2 linked regions of the Caldimonas brevitalea genome follow. The protein of the gene in region 1 interacts with the protein of each later gene in a pairwise test. Links are inferred from orthologs where the notes say so. Each region holds a gene or a part of one and is shown on either strand. Other genes may lie near its edges.

Region 1 (5,835 bases):
ACAGCACGATCGCCGCCACCACCAGCAAGAGGGGCAGCAAGAACGCCGGGCGCAGCAAGGCCGCGGGCTTGAAACCCTCGCGACGGCGCGAGTCGCCATCGCGGAAGGGCTGGTTCAGGCCCATCGCCACATGTTCCAGCCGGGACGGCGTGCCCGGTGTCGGCAACTTGGCCAGCACCGGCACCGGATCCACCTTCAAGAAGCGGCAGACGGCCTGGGCCAGCGCGCGTGCGAAGGTGGGGTCGGGCAATTCCTCGTGGCGGTCCGCCTCGAGCGCTTCGAGCTTTTGCACCGACACCTTGATCGAGGCCGCGAGGGCTGCGATGTGGATGCCATTGGCCAGGCGAGCCGCCTTCAGCATCTCGCCGGCGCTCTGCCCGCCGGTGGCGGAGGTCCGATCAGGCTCAGTCATCGAAGCGCCTCCGTTCAAACGCCGCCGCCTCGCGCGACTGGGGGTAACGCTGCTTCAATTGGTTGCCGTATTCCATTGCTCCCGTCGTATTGCCGAGCTTGTGTTCGATGCGAGCCGCCAGCCAAAGCGTTTCGGAATTGGCGAGTTGCGGCACGTTGTTGACCCGTCGAATATAGAAGCGAGCGCGCTCGTATTCGCGCCGCTGGAACAACACGTTGGCGAGGTTGACGGACGTCGCCGGGTTGCCAGGGTCGCGTTCGTAAGAGCGTGTCAACGTCTGCTCTGCGCCCGCCAGGTCCCCCGCGCGGGCCTGGCACACGCCTTTGGCCAACAGGCTTTTGGTCGCCTCGCGGTATTGCGGCTGCGCCACCGCCGCGTCGAACTGCGCATCGGCATCACGGGCGCGCCCGCGCTGGCACAAGAACCAGCCGTAGTTGTGCATCACGTCGCTGTCGCGAGGGTTCAGTTGCAAGGCGCGCCTGAAGCTTTCCTCGGCCAACTGGTCTTCGTTCATGCTGGCGTAGACGAGGCCGCGCAGGTTGTACGCCTGCGGCATGTTGGGGTCGGCCTGCAGGGCCTGCTTCAGCTCGTCGAGCGCGGTGGTCGCCTGCCCTTGGGCGTAATAGGCCGACGCCAGCTCGAGGCGGATGCGCGCCCGCTTCTGCGCGTCGGTCTCGTCAGAGGCGGTCACGATATCGCGCGAGCCGCCCGGAAGCGGCTGGTTGGCGCAACCGGCCACCAGCCCGATGCCGAGCAGCACGCCCAGCGCCGATGCCCAAGGCCATGCGCATCGCCCCAACATGGTCATCTTGTCTCCTGCCGGCTGGTGCCGGGCTTGTGGATGCGGATGGGTTGCCGGGTGAGGCGCTGCTGCACGTTGGTGCGATCCTGCACCTCGCCGGCCAATTGCCCGCAGGCGGCGTCGATGTCATCGCCGCGCGTCTTGCGGACCGTCGTGACGATACCAGCGTCCTGCAGCACCTTGGCGAACGCCTGCACCTGCGCGCGCGGCGAACACTTGAGCCCGGACGCCGGGAAGGGGTTGAACGGGATCAAATTCAGCTTGCACGACACCTTGGCGCGCAGCAACGCCACCAGCTCGCGGGCCTGGGCCTCGCTGTCGTTGACACCGTCGAGCATGCAGTACTCGAAGGTGATGAAATCGCGCGGCGCCGCGGTCAAATAGCGCCGGCAGGCGTCGAGCAGTTCGGCGATCGGGTACTTGCGGTTCAACGGCACCAGTTCATCGCGCAGGACGTCGTTGGGCGCGTGCAGCGACACGGCCAGCGCCACCGGACAGTCCGCCATCAAGCGGTCCATCATCGGCACCACGCCAGAGGTCGACACCGTCACCCGTCGCCGCGACAGGCCATAGCCGTGGTCGTCGAGCATCACGCGCAGTGCGGGCACCAGCGCCGAGTAGTTTTGCAGCGGCTCGCCCATGCCCATCATCACGACGTTGGTGATGGCGCGTTCGCCCGGCGCCAGCTTCAGGCGCTGGCGCAGGTGGTGTTCGGCATACCAGAGCTGGGCCAGGATCTCGCCGGTGGTGAGATTGCGGCTGAAGCCCTGGTGGCCGGTGGAACAGAAACGGCAGCCGACCGCGCAGCCCGCCTGCGACGATACGCACAGCGTGCCCCGGTCGTCTTCCGGAATGAAAACCGCCTCGACCGCATCGCCGGCGCCGACGTCGAACAGCCACTTGATGGTGCCGTCGTTCGAGGCCTGCTCGGTCAGGATGGGCAGCGGGCGGATCTCGGCCTTGCCGGCGAGTTTCTCGCGCAAGGACTTGGCCAGGTCGGACATCTGGGAGAAGTCCGACGCGCCCTTCTGGTGGATCCACCGGAACAACTGGGTCGCGCGAAAGCGCTTCTCACCCAGCTGTTCGCAAAATGCGGCCAGTCCGTCGAGATCGTGATCCAGCAGGTTGGCCGCCATGTTCATCACTCCTTCGTCGCATGCGCCGCCCGCCCGTTGCAAGGCAGGCGGGACGGCGCCGCCACAGCCTGCTTCAGCGGCTGTAGACGTTCATGCCGGGGAAGAAGAAGGCCACTTCGGCCGCGGCGGTTTCGGGAGCGTCGGAGCCGTGCACGGCATTGGCGTCGATGCTGTCGGCGAAATCGGCGCGGATGGTGCCTTTGTCGGCCTTCTTCGGATCGGTGGCGCCCATCAGCTCGCGGTTCTTGGCGATGGCGCCTTCACCTTCGAGCACCTGGATCATGACCGGGCCCGACACCATGAAGTCGACCAGGTCCTTGAAGAAGGGCCGGGCCTTGTGGACGGCATAGAACTGCTCGGCCTCACCGCGGGACAGATGCGCCATCTTGGCCGCGACGATCTTCAGACCCGCGCCTTCGAAGCGCGCATAGATCTGGCCAATCACATTCTTGGCCACAGCGTCGGGTTTGATGATCGACAGAGTGCGTTCGACCGCCATGAAAATTCTCCTGAATCAAGTACTTGGCAAAGCTTTGAATTGTAGCGCTCGAACCCTGGGTTTTCCCCTGCCCGTGCGCTTTTTCCGCCCAGGGGCAAGGCCTTCGAGCGCGCTGTGTCGCGGCGTCGGTACGGCCGGCTTGCAGCGGCTGCACGCGCCCTGCTTCAGCGACCGCGGCCGCCGCGGCCACCGCCACCGCCGCCGCCGCCGCCACCACCTCGCTTAGGTCCGCCGCCGCCACCGCCGAAACCCCGGTTGGCACCGCCACCGCCCCCACGGCCGCCGCCCTTGTTGCCATGGGTCTTGCGGTAGAAGGCGTCGGCGCCGATATAGCCCACGGTCGTCTGCATCGGGTCAGGCTGACGCGGCTGCCCCTGCTTCGCCTTGGTCGACTGGGCGAAGCGCTTGTCGTAGGTCTGCTCCAGCGGATCGGGACCGGTGATGCGCGGCGTGGCGGCCGGCCGGTCTTTGCCACCGGGGCGGCCACCGCGCTCCTGGCGCTGCTTGTTGTTGCCGCCGCCGGCACCGGGCTTGCCGCCGCGCCCCTCGCGCGGACCGCCCTCCTGTGGGCGCACGGTCTCGCCGCCCGCCAGGCGCTTCATCGAGCGCACGTCGGTTTCGTCGAGCTCGACCCAGACGCCACGCTTGAGCCCACGCGGCAGCACGACCGTGCCGTAGCGGATGCGAATCAGCCGGCTCACCGTCAGACCGACGGCGTCGAACAGCTTGCGCACCTCGCGGTTGCGACCTTCGGTGATGACAACACGGTACCAGTGGTTGGCACCCTCGCCGCCGCCGTCTTCGATCGACTTGAAGCTGGCCGGCTGGCCATCGATCTTTACGCCCTCGAGCAGCTTGGCGCGCTGCTCTTCGTTCAACGTGCCGAGCACGCGCACCGCGTACTCGCGCTCGACGCCGAAGCGCGGATGCATCAGCTGGTTGGCCAGCTCGCCCGAGCTGGTGAACAGCAACAGACCCTCGGTGTTGAGGTCGAGTCGCCCGACCGACTGCCATTTGCCTTGCGGCAGCTTGGGCAGGCGGCGGAACACCGTGGGCCGGTTCTGCGGGTCGTCGTGGCTCACCACCTCGCCCACCGGCTTGTGATAGGCCAGCACGCGGGGCGGCGGCGGGGCGATGCGGAATTTGATCGGCTTGCCGTTGACGCGCACCTGATCGCCGAAGGAAATGCGCTGACCGATGTGCGCCGGCTCGCCGTTCACCGAGATGCGGCCTTCGAGGATCAGTTGCTCCATGTCGCGCCGCGAGCCGATGCCGGCCTGGGCCAGCACCTTGTGCAGCTTCGGCGCATCGGCGTCGGGCTGCAGCACGCGCTTGCTGGCGGCCTCTTGCGCCGCTTCGTCCTCGACGTCGAACTGGCCCGACAGCACCTCGGCAAAACGCTGGCGCGCGTCGGCCTGGCCGGGGCCGGCAGGCCCACGCCCCTGGCCCCGCTTGCCCTGCTGCTCGCCGCGACCACCGCCCCGGGCTTCGCCGTTGCGGGGCTCGCCGTTGCGCCGCTCACCGCCGCGGCCGCCTTCGGGGCGACCCTCGCCGCGCCGTTCTGCACGGCCTTCGCCAGGCGCGTCCCCCGCACGTGCTTGATCCCCGACGATGTCACCTGCGCCGGCTTCGTTCGCCGGTGCGGCTGCCGTCCGCTCCCCGCGCTCACCCCGCCGGCCGCGTCGGTCGCGCCGGCGCCGCCCCGAGCCCTCGCCCTGATCTTCCGTCGGCGCAGAGCCTTCGGCGCCTGCAGCCGGCGCACCGCCCTCCCCGGCCTCAGCCACCGCCGTCTGCGTGTCACCCTTCGCCGGCGTATGGCGCGGCTCGCCCGCGTCCTCGGCAGCGGCGGCGTGCCGCTCCAGCGGGAGTTCGGCCTGAACCGGCGGGGCGGCCGGCGGCTCCTGCCGTACAGCCCCCGCCTCGGCCGGTGCGGCCACGGCGGCGGCCTCGGTGGATGCTTCGGTAGCAGCCGCCGGTTTGCGTCGACGCGGCGCCTTCTTGGCTGGCACCGGGGTCGCTTCGGCCGGGTCGATCCCGAGCACCGGCGCTGCCGTCTCCGGCGCCTCGCCGGTCGCGCCCGTCACGTCGGCTGCAGCCGACGTTTCAGAGGCGGCCTCCGCCGCTTTCGGCTTGCGCGGACTGCGGCGCTTGGGCTTGTCGGCCGGCGCCGCCGCCGCCTCGCCTTGCACCGCGGGGGCGGCGGGCGCTTCGGCCTCGGGCATCGAGGGCGGCAGATCTTGCGATTCAGAGTTCATGGCGAGTGGGGGGGATAGCGCTGGAAGCGGGGTTGTCCTCGGAGGCGGTGTCGCCCTCGGGCTGGGTTGCGTCGGGTGCGAGAGCACCCGGGTCGGCTTCGGCCGGCGTGGCCGGCGAAGCCGTGTCGCTCCGCGGCCCGCCGGCATCGGCGGTCGGGAGCTCGGGGGCAGGTGCCGGCAGCGGTGCGACAGCCTCTGCCGGGTCAGGGGTTATGGCCCCGGTGTTAGCCGGGTTCGCGGTGTCGGGCGTCGGCATCACCGCGTCCGCACCAGCGGACAGTGTCTCGTGGAGGTTCGGCTGCGCGTCGTCGCCTGAGGGCTCCGGTGCTGCCGGCGGCTCGGCCGCCTCGGCTTCGGCGTGCCTGTCCGACACCTCGACCACGGGCTCGCCATCGTCGGCCGCCACTTCCGCACTTGCCTCGGTCGCCTCGGCGGCCATGGACGGCACCGACGTGGCGTCGGCGGACGCGGGCAGGACGTCATCCGGCTCTGCCGTGGTCTCGGGCGGTGCCGCCGAGTGCTCGTCGGCCCCGGCCGGTGCTGCCTCGCCCGAAGCGGCTTCGACCTCGTCGAGCAGCGAGGCCTGCTCGGGCAAACCCTGAGCCAGCAGTTCCGGCGTCATCGTCGCCCCCTGCAGCGCCGGCAATTGGTCGAGCGACGCCAGGCCGAGGTCGTTCAAAAACTGCTTGGTGGTCGCATACAAGGCCGGACGACCGGGCGCTTCGCGGTAG
Region 2 (3,575 bases), 3.2 Mb from region 1 along the record:
CCCGTCTATGACAGCCGGGTGCTGCGGGTGGCCAACAAGGAAGAGTCGGTGGCGTGTATCCAGCGGGCGCTCGCCAACGAGGACGGGCCGGTGCGCGACATCGTGCTGCTCAACGCCGGCGGGGCGCTCTATTGCGCCGACGTCGCGACCTCGATCGGCGAGGGCGTCAAGATGGCGCGCGAAGCCGTGGCGTCGGGCCAAGCCCTTGCGAAGCTGAGCCAGTTCGTGCGGGTGACGCAGTCGCTCAAGTCGGGAGCCTGACGAGATGAGCAGTGACATCCTGCAGAAGATCGTCGCGGTCAAGCGCGACGAGGTGGCCGCCGCCAAGGCGCGTCGCACCGGCGCCTCTTTGCGGGACGAAGCCGAGAGCCGTGGCGGGCTGCGCGACTTTCTGGGCGCCGTGCGCACCCGGGTGGCCGCGCGTCAGCCGGCGGTGATTGCCGAGATCAAAAAGGCAAGCCCCAGCAAGGGCGTGCTGCGCGAGCAGTTCGTTCCGGCCGAGATTGCGGCGTCCTATGCCGAGCACGGCGCGGCGTGTTTGTCGGTGCTGACCGATCGGCAGTTCTTCCAGGGCGCGCCGGAGTACCTGGAGCAGGCCCGCGCTGCGTGCTCGCTGCCGGTGCTGCGCAAGGACTTCCTGATCGACGAGTACCAGGTGTTCGAGGCCCGGGCGATGGGCGCTGATTGCATCCTGCTGATCGCCGCCTGCCTCGACGACGCCCAAATGGCCGACCTCGAAGCCGCCGCGATGGCGCTTGGCATGGCGGTGCTGGTCGAGGTGCACGACCGCGACGAACTGCAGCGGGCGCTGCGGCTGAAGACGCCGCTGGTGGGCATCAACAACCGCAACCTGCGCAGCTTCGAAGTGACGCTCGACACCACGCTCGGGATGTTGCGCGAGGTGCCGGGCGACCGGGTGCTGGTGACCGAGTCCGGCATCCTGCAGCGCACCCACGTGCAGCGCATGCTCGACGCCGAGGTCTACGCCTTCCTGGTCGGCGAAGCGTTCATGCGTGCCGAACAGCCCGGCCCTGCACTGGCCGCCTTGTTCGGCGGCTGAGGCTGGGCCGTGGCCGCACAAGGCGACCTCTTCGCGCCGCCGCCGGCCCCCAGGGTGGCCGCGGCCGGGGCCGATGCCTGCGACGCCACCAACCGGCTGCGCGAGCCACTGTCGGCCTGCTTCGACAGCGTGCCACCCGATTGGCGCGAGGTCACCGACACGTTTCGAGCCTCGGGCACCGGTCGTGCGCTGATCGAATACGTCGATGCCCGTGTCGCGGCCGGCGCCGTCGTCTACCCGGCCGACGTGTTCAAGGCGCTGCAGCTGACGCCGCTCGCCTCGGTCAAGGTGGTGATCCTCGGGCAAGACCCGTATCACGGCCCGGGGCAGGCTCAGGGCCTTTGCTTTTCGGTGGCCCCCGACTCGCCCAAGCTGCCACCCAGCCTGCGCAACATCCACAAGGAAGTGGCGGCCGACCTTGGCACGCCGGTCTCCCGCCAGGGGGATTTGAGCCACTGGGCCCGGCAGGGCGTGCTGCTGCTGAACACCGTGCTGACCGTCGAGGACGGGCAGCCCCAGAGCCATGCCCAGCGGGGCTGGGAGCAGCTGACGGACGCCTTGATCACGCAGGTGTCGCGGCATGCCCGGCCCAGCGTGTTCCTGCTGTGGGGCGCTCCGGCGCAGCGCAAGCAGGCGCTGGTCGACACGCGGCGCCACGCCGTGTTCACCGCCAACCATCCATCGCCGCTGGCCGCGCTGCGCCCGCCGCAGCCCTTCATCGGCTGCCGGCATTTCTCGCGCAGCAATGGCTGGCTGGCCGAACATCGTCCAGGGGAAGCCCCCATCGCCTGGTGATCTCCAGGCATACCGGCCTGCAATTGGTCTACTTTTGGTCTGTTCCGGGTGGAACGGAGGCGCTCGGGCTGAAACGCCGTCCCTCTCGTTTTCCCTAATGTCGCACCGAAATGGGTGTGACATATCCCACAAAACCCAAGTGCCACAAGGACTTGCACCGATTTCGGGCTCTTGGTTGCAGTCGGCAATACCAGTTGAAATTGCGGTATTACTGGTATTAAACTGGTATCCGACAATGTGATAACTTGCAGTTGACAGCAGCGTCTAGCGGAGAGCAGGCACAACAATGATCGACTACCTGGTGGGTGTGGACGGCGGCGGTACCGGCACGCGAGCCCGCGTGACGCGCAGCGACGGCCAGCTGGTCGGCGTGGGGCAGGCCGGCCCGTCCGCGCTGGGCCAGGGCATCGAGCAGGCCTGGCGCCATGTGAGGGACGCGGTCGACGCCGCCTTCGCCGCCGCCGCGATCGATCCGGCACCGCTCGCGCAATGTGCCGTGGGCCTGGGTCTGTCCGGGGTCCACAACATCGGCTGGCGCGACACCTTCCTGGCGACCCGCCCGGCCTCGCCCGGCGCCGGGTTCGCCGTCGTCGCCCTCGAGACCGATGCCTTCACGATGCTGCTCGGCGCGCATGGCGGCCAGCCGGGCGCCATCGTGTCGTCGGGCACTGGCAGCGTCGGCGAGCTGTGGCGGCCGGACGGTGCCCGGGTCAGTGTCGGCGGGTGGGGTTTCCCGGTCGGCGACGAAGGCAGCGGCGCCTGGCTGGGGCAGCGTGCGGTGCGCCTGGCGCAATGGGCGATGGACGGCCGTATCCACCAAAGTGCCCTCGTGCACGCGGTGTGGGACGTCTGCGGGTCCACCCGCGAGCGTCTGTTGGCATGGTGCGACGAGGCGGGTCAATTCGAATATGCGCAGCTCGCGCCGTTGGTGTTCGATACTGAAGCCTCCGATTTGTCGGCCGCTCATCTATTGCAGCGTGCCGTCCAGGCACTTGATGCTGTCGCGCACGCGCTCGATGGCCCCCTGGGCGCGCCGCTGGCGGTGTGCGGCAGCATCGGCCGCCGGCTCGCTTCGCGTTTATCCGAAGCCACGCAGATGCGTCGCGTCGAGCCCGCCGGCGATGCTGCCGACGGCGCCTTGCACCTGGTGCGCCACGCGCTGACGAAAAACAACACCTGACCTGCTGATGAAAACGCTCGAATTCAAACCCGACCCTGCCGACAGCTCGCCGTTGTATTTGCAACTCGCGCAGCTGCTCAGCCAGGCGATACGCGACGGCCGCTACCAGGTCGACGAGGCGCTGCCGTCTGAGCGCACCTTGTCCGAGTCGCTCAACGTCTCGCGCGTCACCGCCCGCAAGGCCATCGACCAGCTCGTCGAACAGGGCCTGATCGTGCGGCGGCGTGGCTCGGGCAACTACATCGCACCTCGACTGGAGCAGCCTTTGTCGCGCCTCACGAGCTTTTCCGAGGAATTGCATCAACGCGGCTATACGCCCAGCTCGCGCTGGCTGGAGCGCGGCATCACCGCCTCGGTGCCGGAGGAGCAACTCAGCCTCGGCCTGTCCCCGGGCACGCGCGTGGCCCGTCTCGAACGCCTGCGCCTGGCCGACGACGTGGTGATGGCCTATGAAGTCAGCGTGATCCCGCAGTCGGCACTGCCCGACCCTGAGGCGGTCGAAGGTTCGCTGTATGAATATCTGGCGCGCAGCGGCCATGC

Evidence for each region. The genes of interacting proteins can lie anywhere in the genome.
Region 2: the proteins of ndk (region 1) and AAW51_RS24610 interact in binary tests that used the Escherichia coli proteins (3 or more experiments, as listed by UniProt). The link is inferred for Caldimonas brevitalea from one-to-one orthologs.

What each region holds. Positions count from the first base shown.
Region 1 is NZ_CP011371.1:2,568,365-2,574,199, reverse strand. What follows is about bases 1,137-4,096. They hold ndk (nucleoside-diphosphate kinase), read right to left. Parts: upstream 2,850-4,096; coding sequence 2,424-2,849; downstream 1,137-2,423. Other genes in these bases: AAW51_RS11410 (pseudouridine synthase), read right to left, coding at 3,014-4,096; rlmN (dual-specificity RNA methyltransferase RlmN), read right to left, coding at 1,217-2,350; pilW (type IV pilus biogenesis/stability protein PilW), read right to left, coding at 1,137-1,220. Also shown: AAW51_RS11430 (helix-turn-helix domain-containing protein), read right to left, coding at 1-412; more of pilW, read right to left, coding at 405-1,136; more of AAW51_RS11410, read right to left, coding at 4,097-5,104; SMC-Scp complex subunit ScpB, read right to left, coding at 5,094-5,835. UniProt on the Escherichia coli protein: Major role in the synthesis of nucleoside triphosphates other than ATP. The ATP gamma phosphate is transferred to the NDP beta phosphate via a ping-pong mechanism, using a phosphorylated active-site intermediate.
Region 2 is NZ_CP011371.1:5,771,721-5,775,295, reverse strand. The notes cover bases 1-2,984. They hold AAW51_RS24610 (uracil-DNA glycosylase), read left to right. Parts: upstream 1-1,114; coding sequence 1,115-1,855; downstream 1,856-2,984. Other genes in these bases: AAW51_RS24605 (glucosamine kinase nucleotide-binding domain-containing protein), read left to right, coding at 2,142-2,984; trpC (indole-3-glycerol phosphate synthase TrpC), read left to right, coding at 266-1,060; trpD (anthranilate phosphoribosyltransferase), read left to right, coding at 1-261. Also shown: more of AAW51_RS24605, read left to right, coding at 2,985-3,035; AAW51_RS24600 (GntR family transcriptional regulator), read left to right, coding at 3,043-3,575. UniProt on the Escherichia coli protein: Excises uracil residues from the DNA which can arise as a result of misincorporation of dUMP residues by DNA polymerase or due to deamination of cytosine.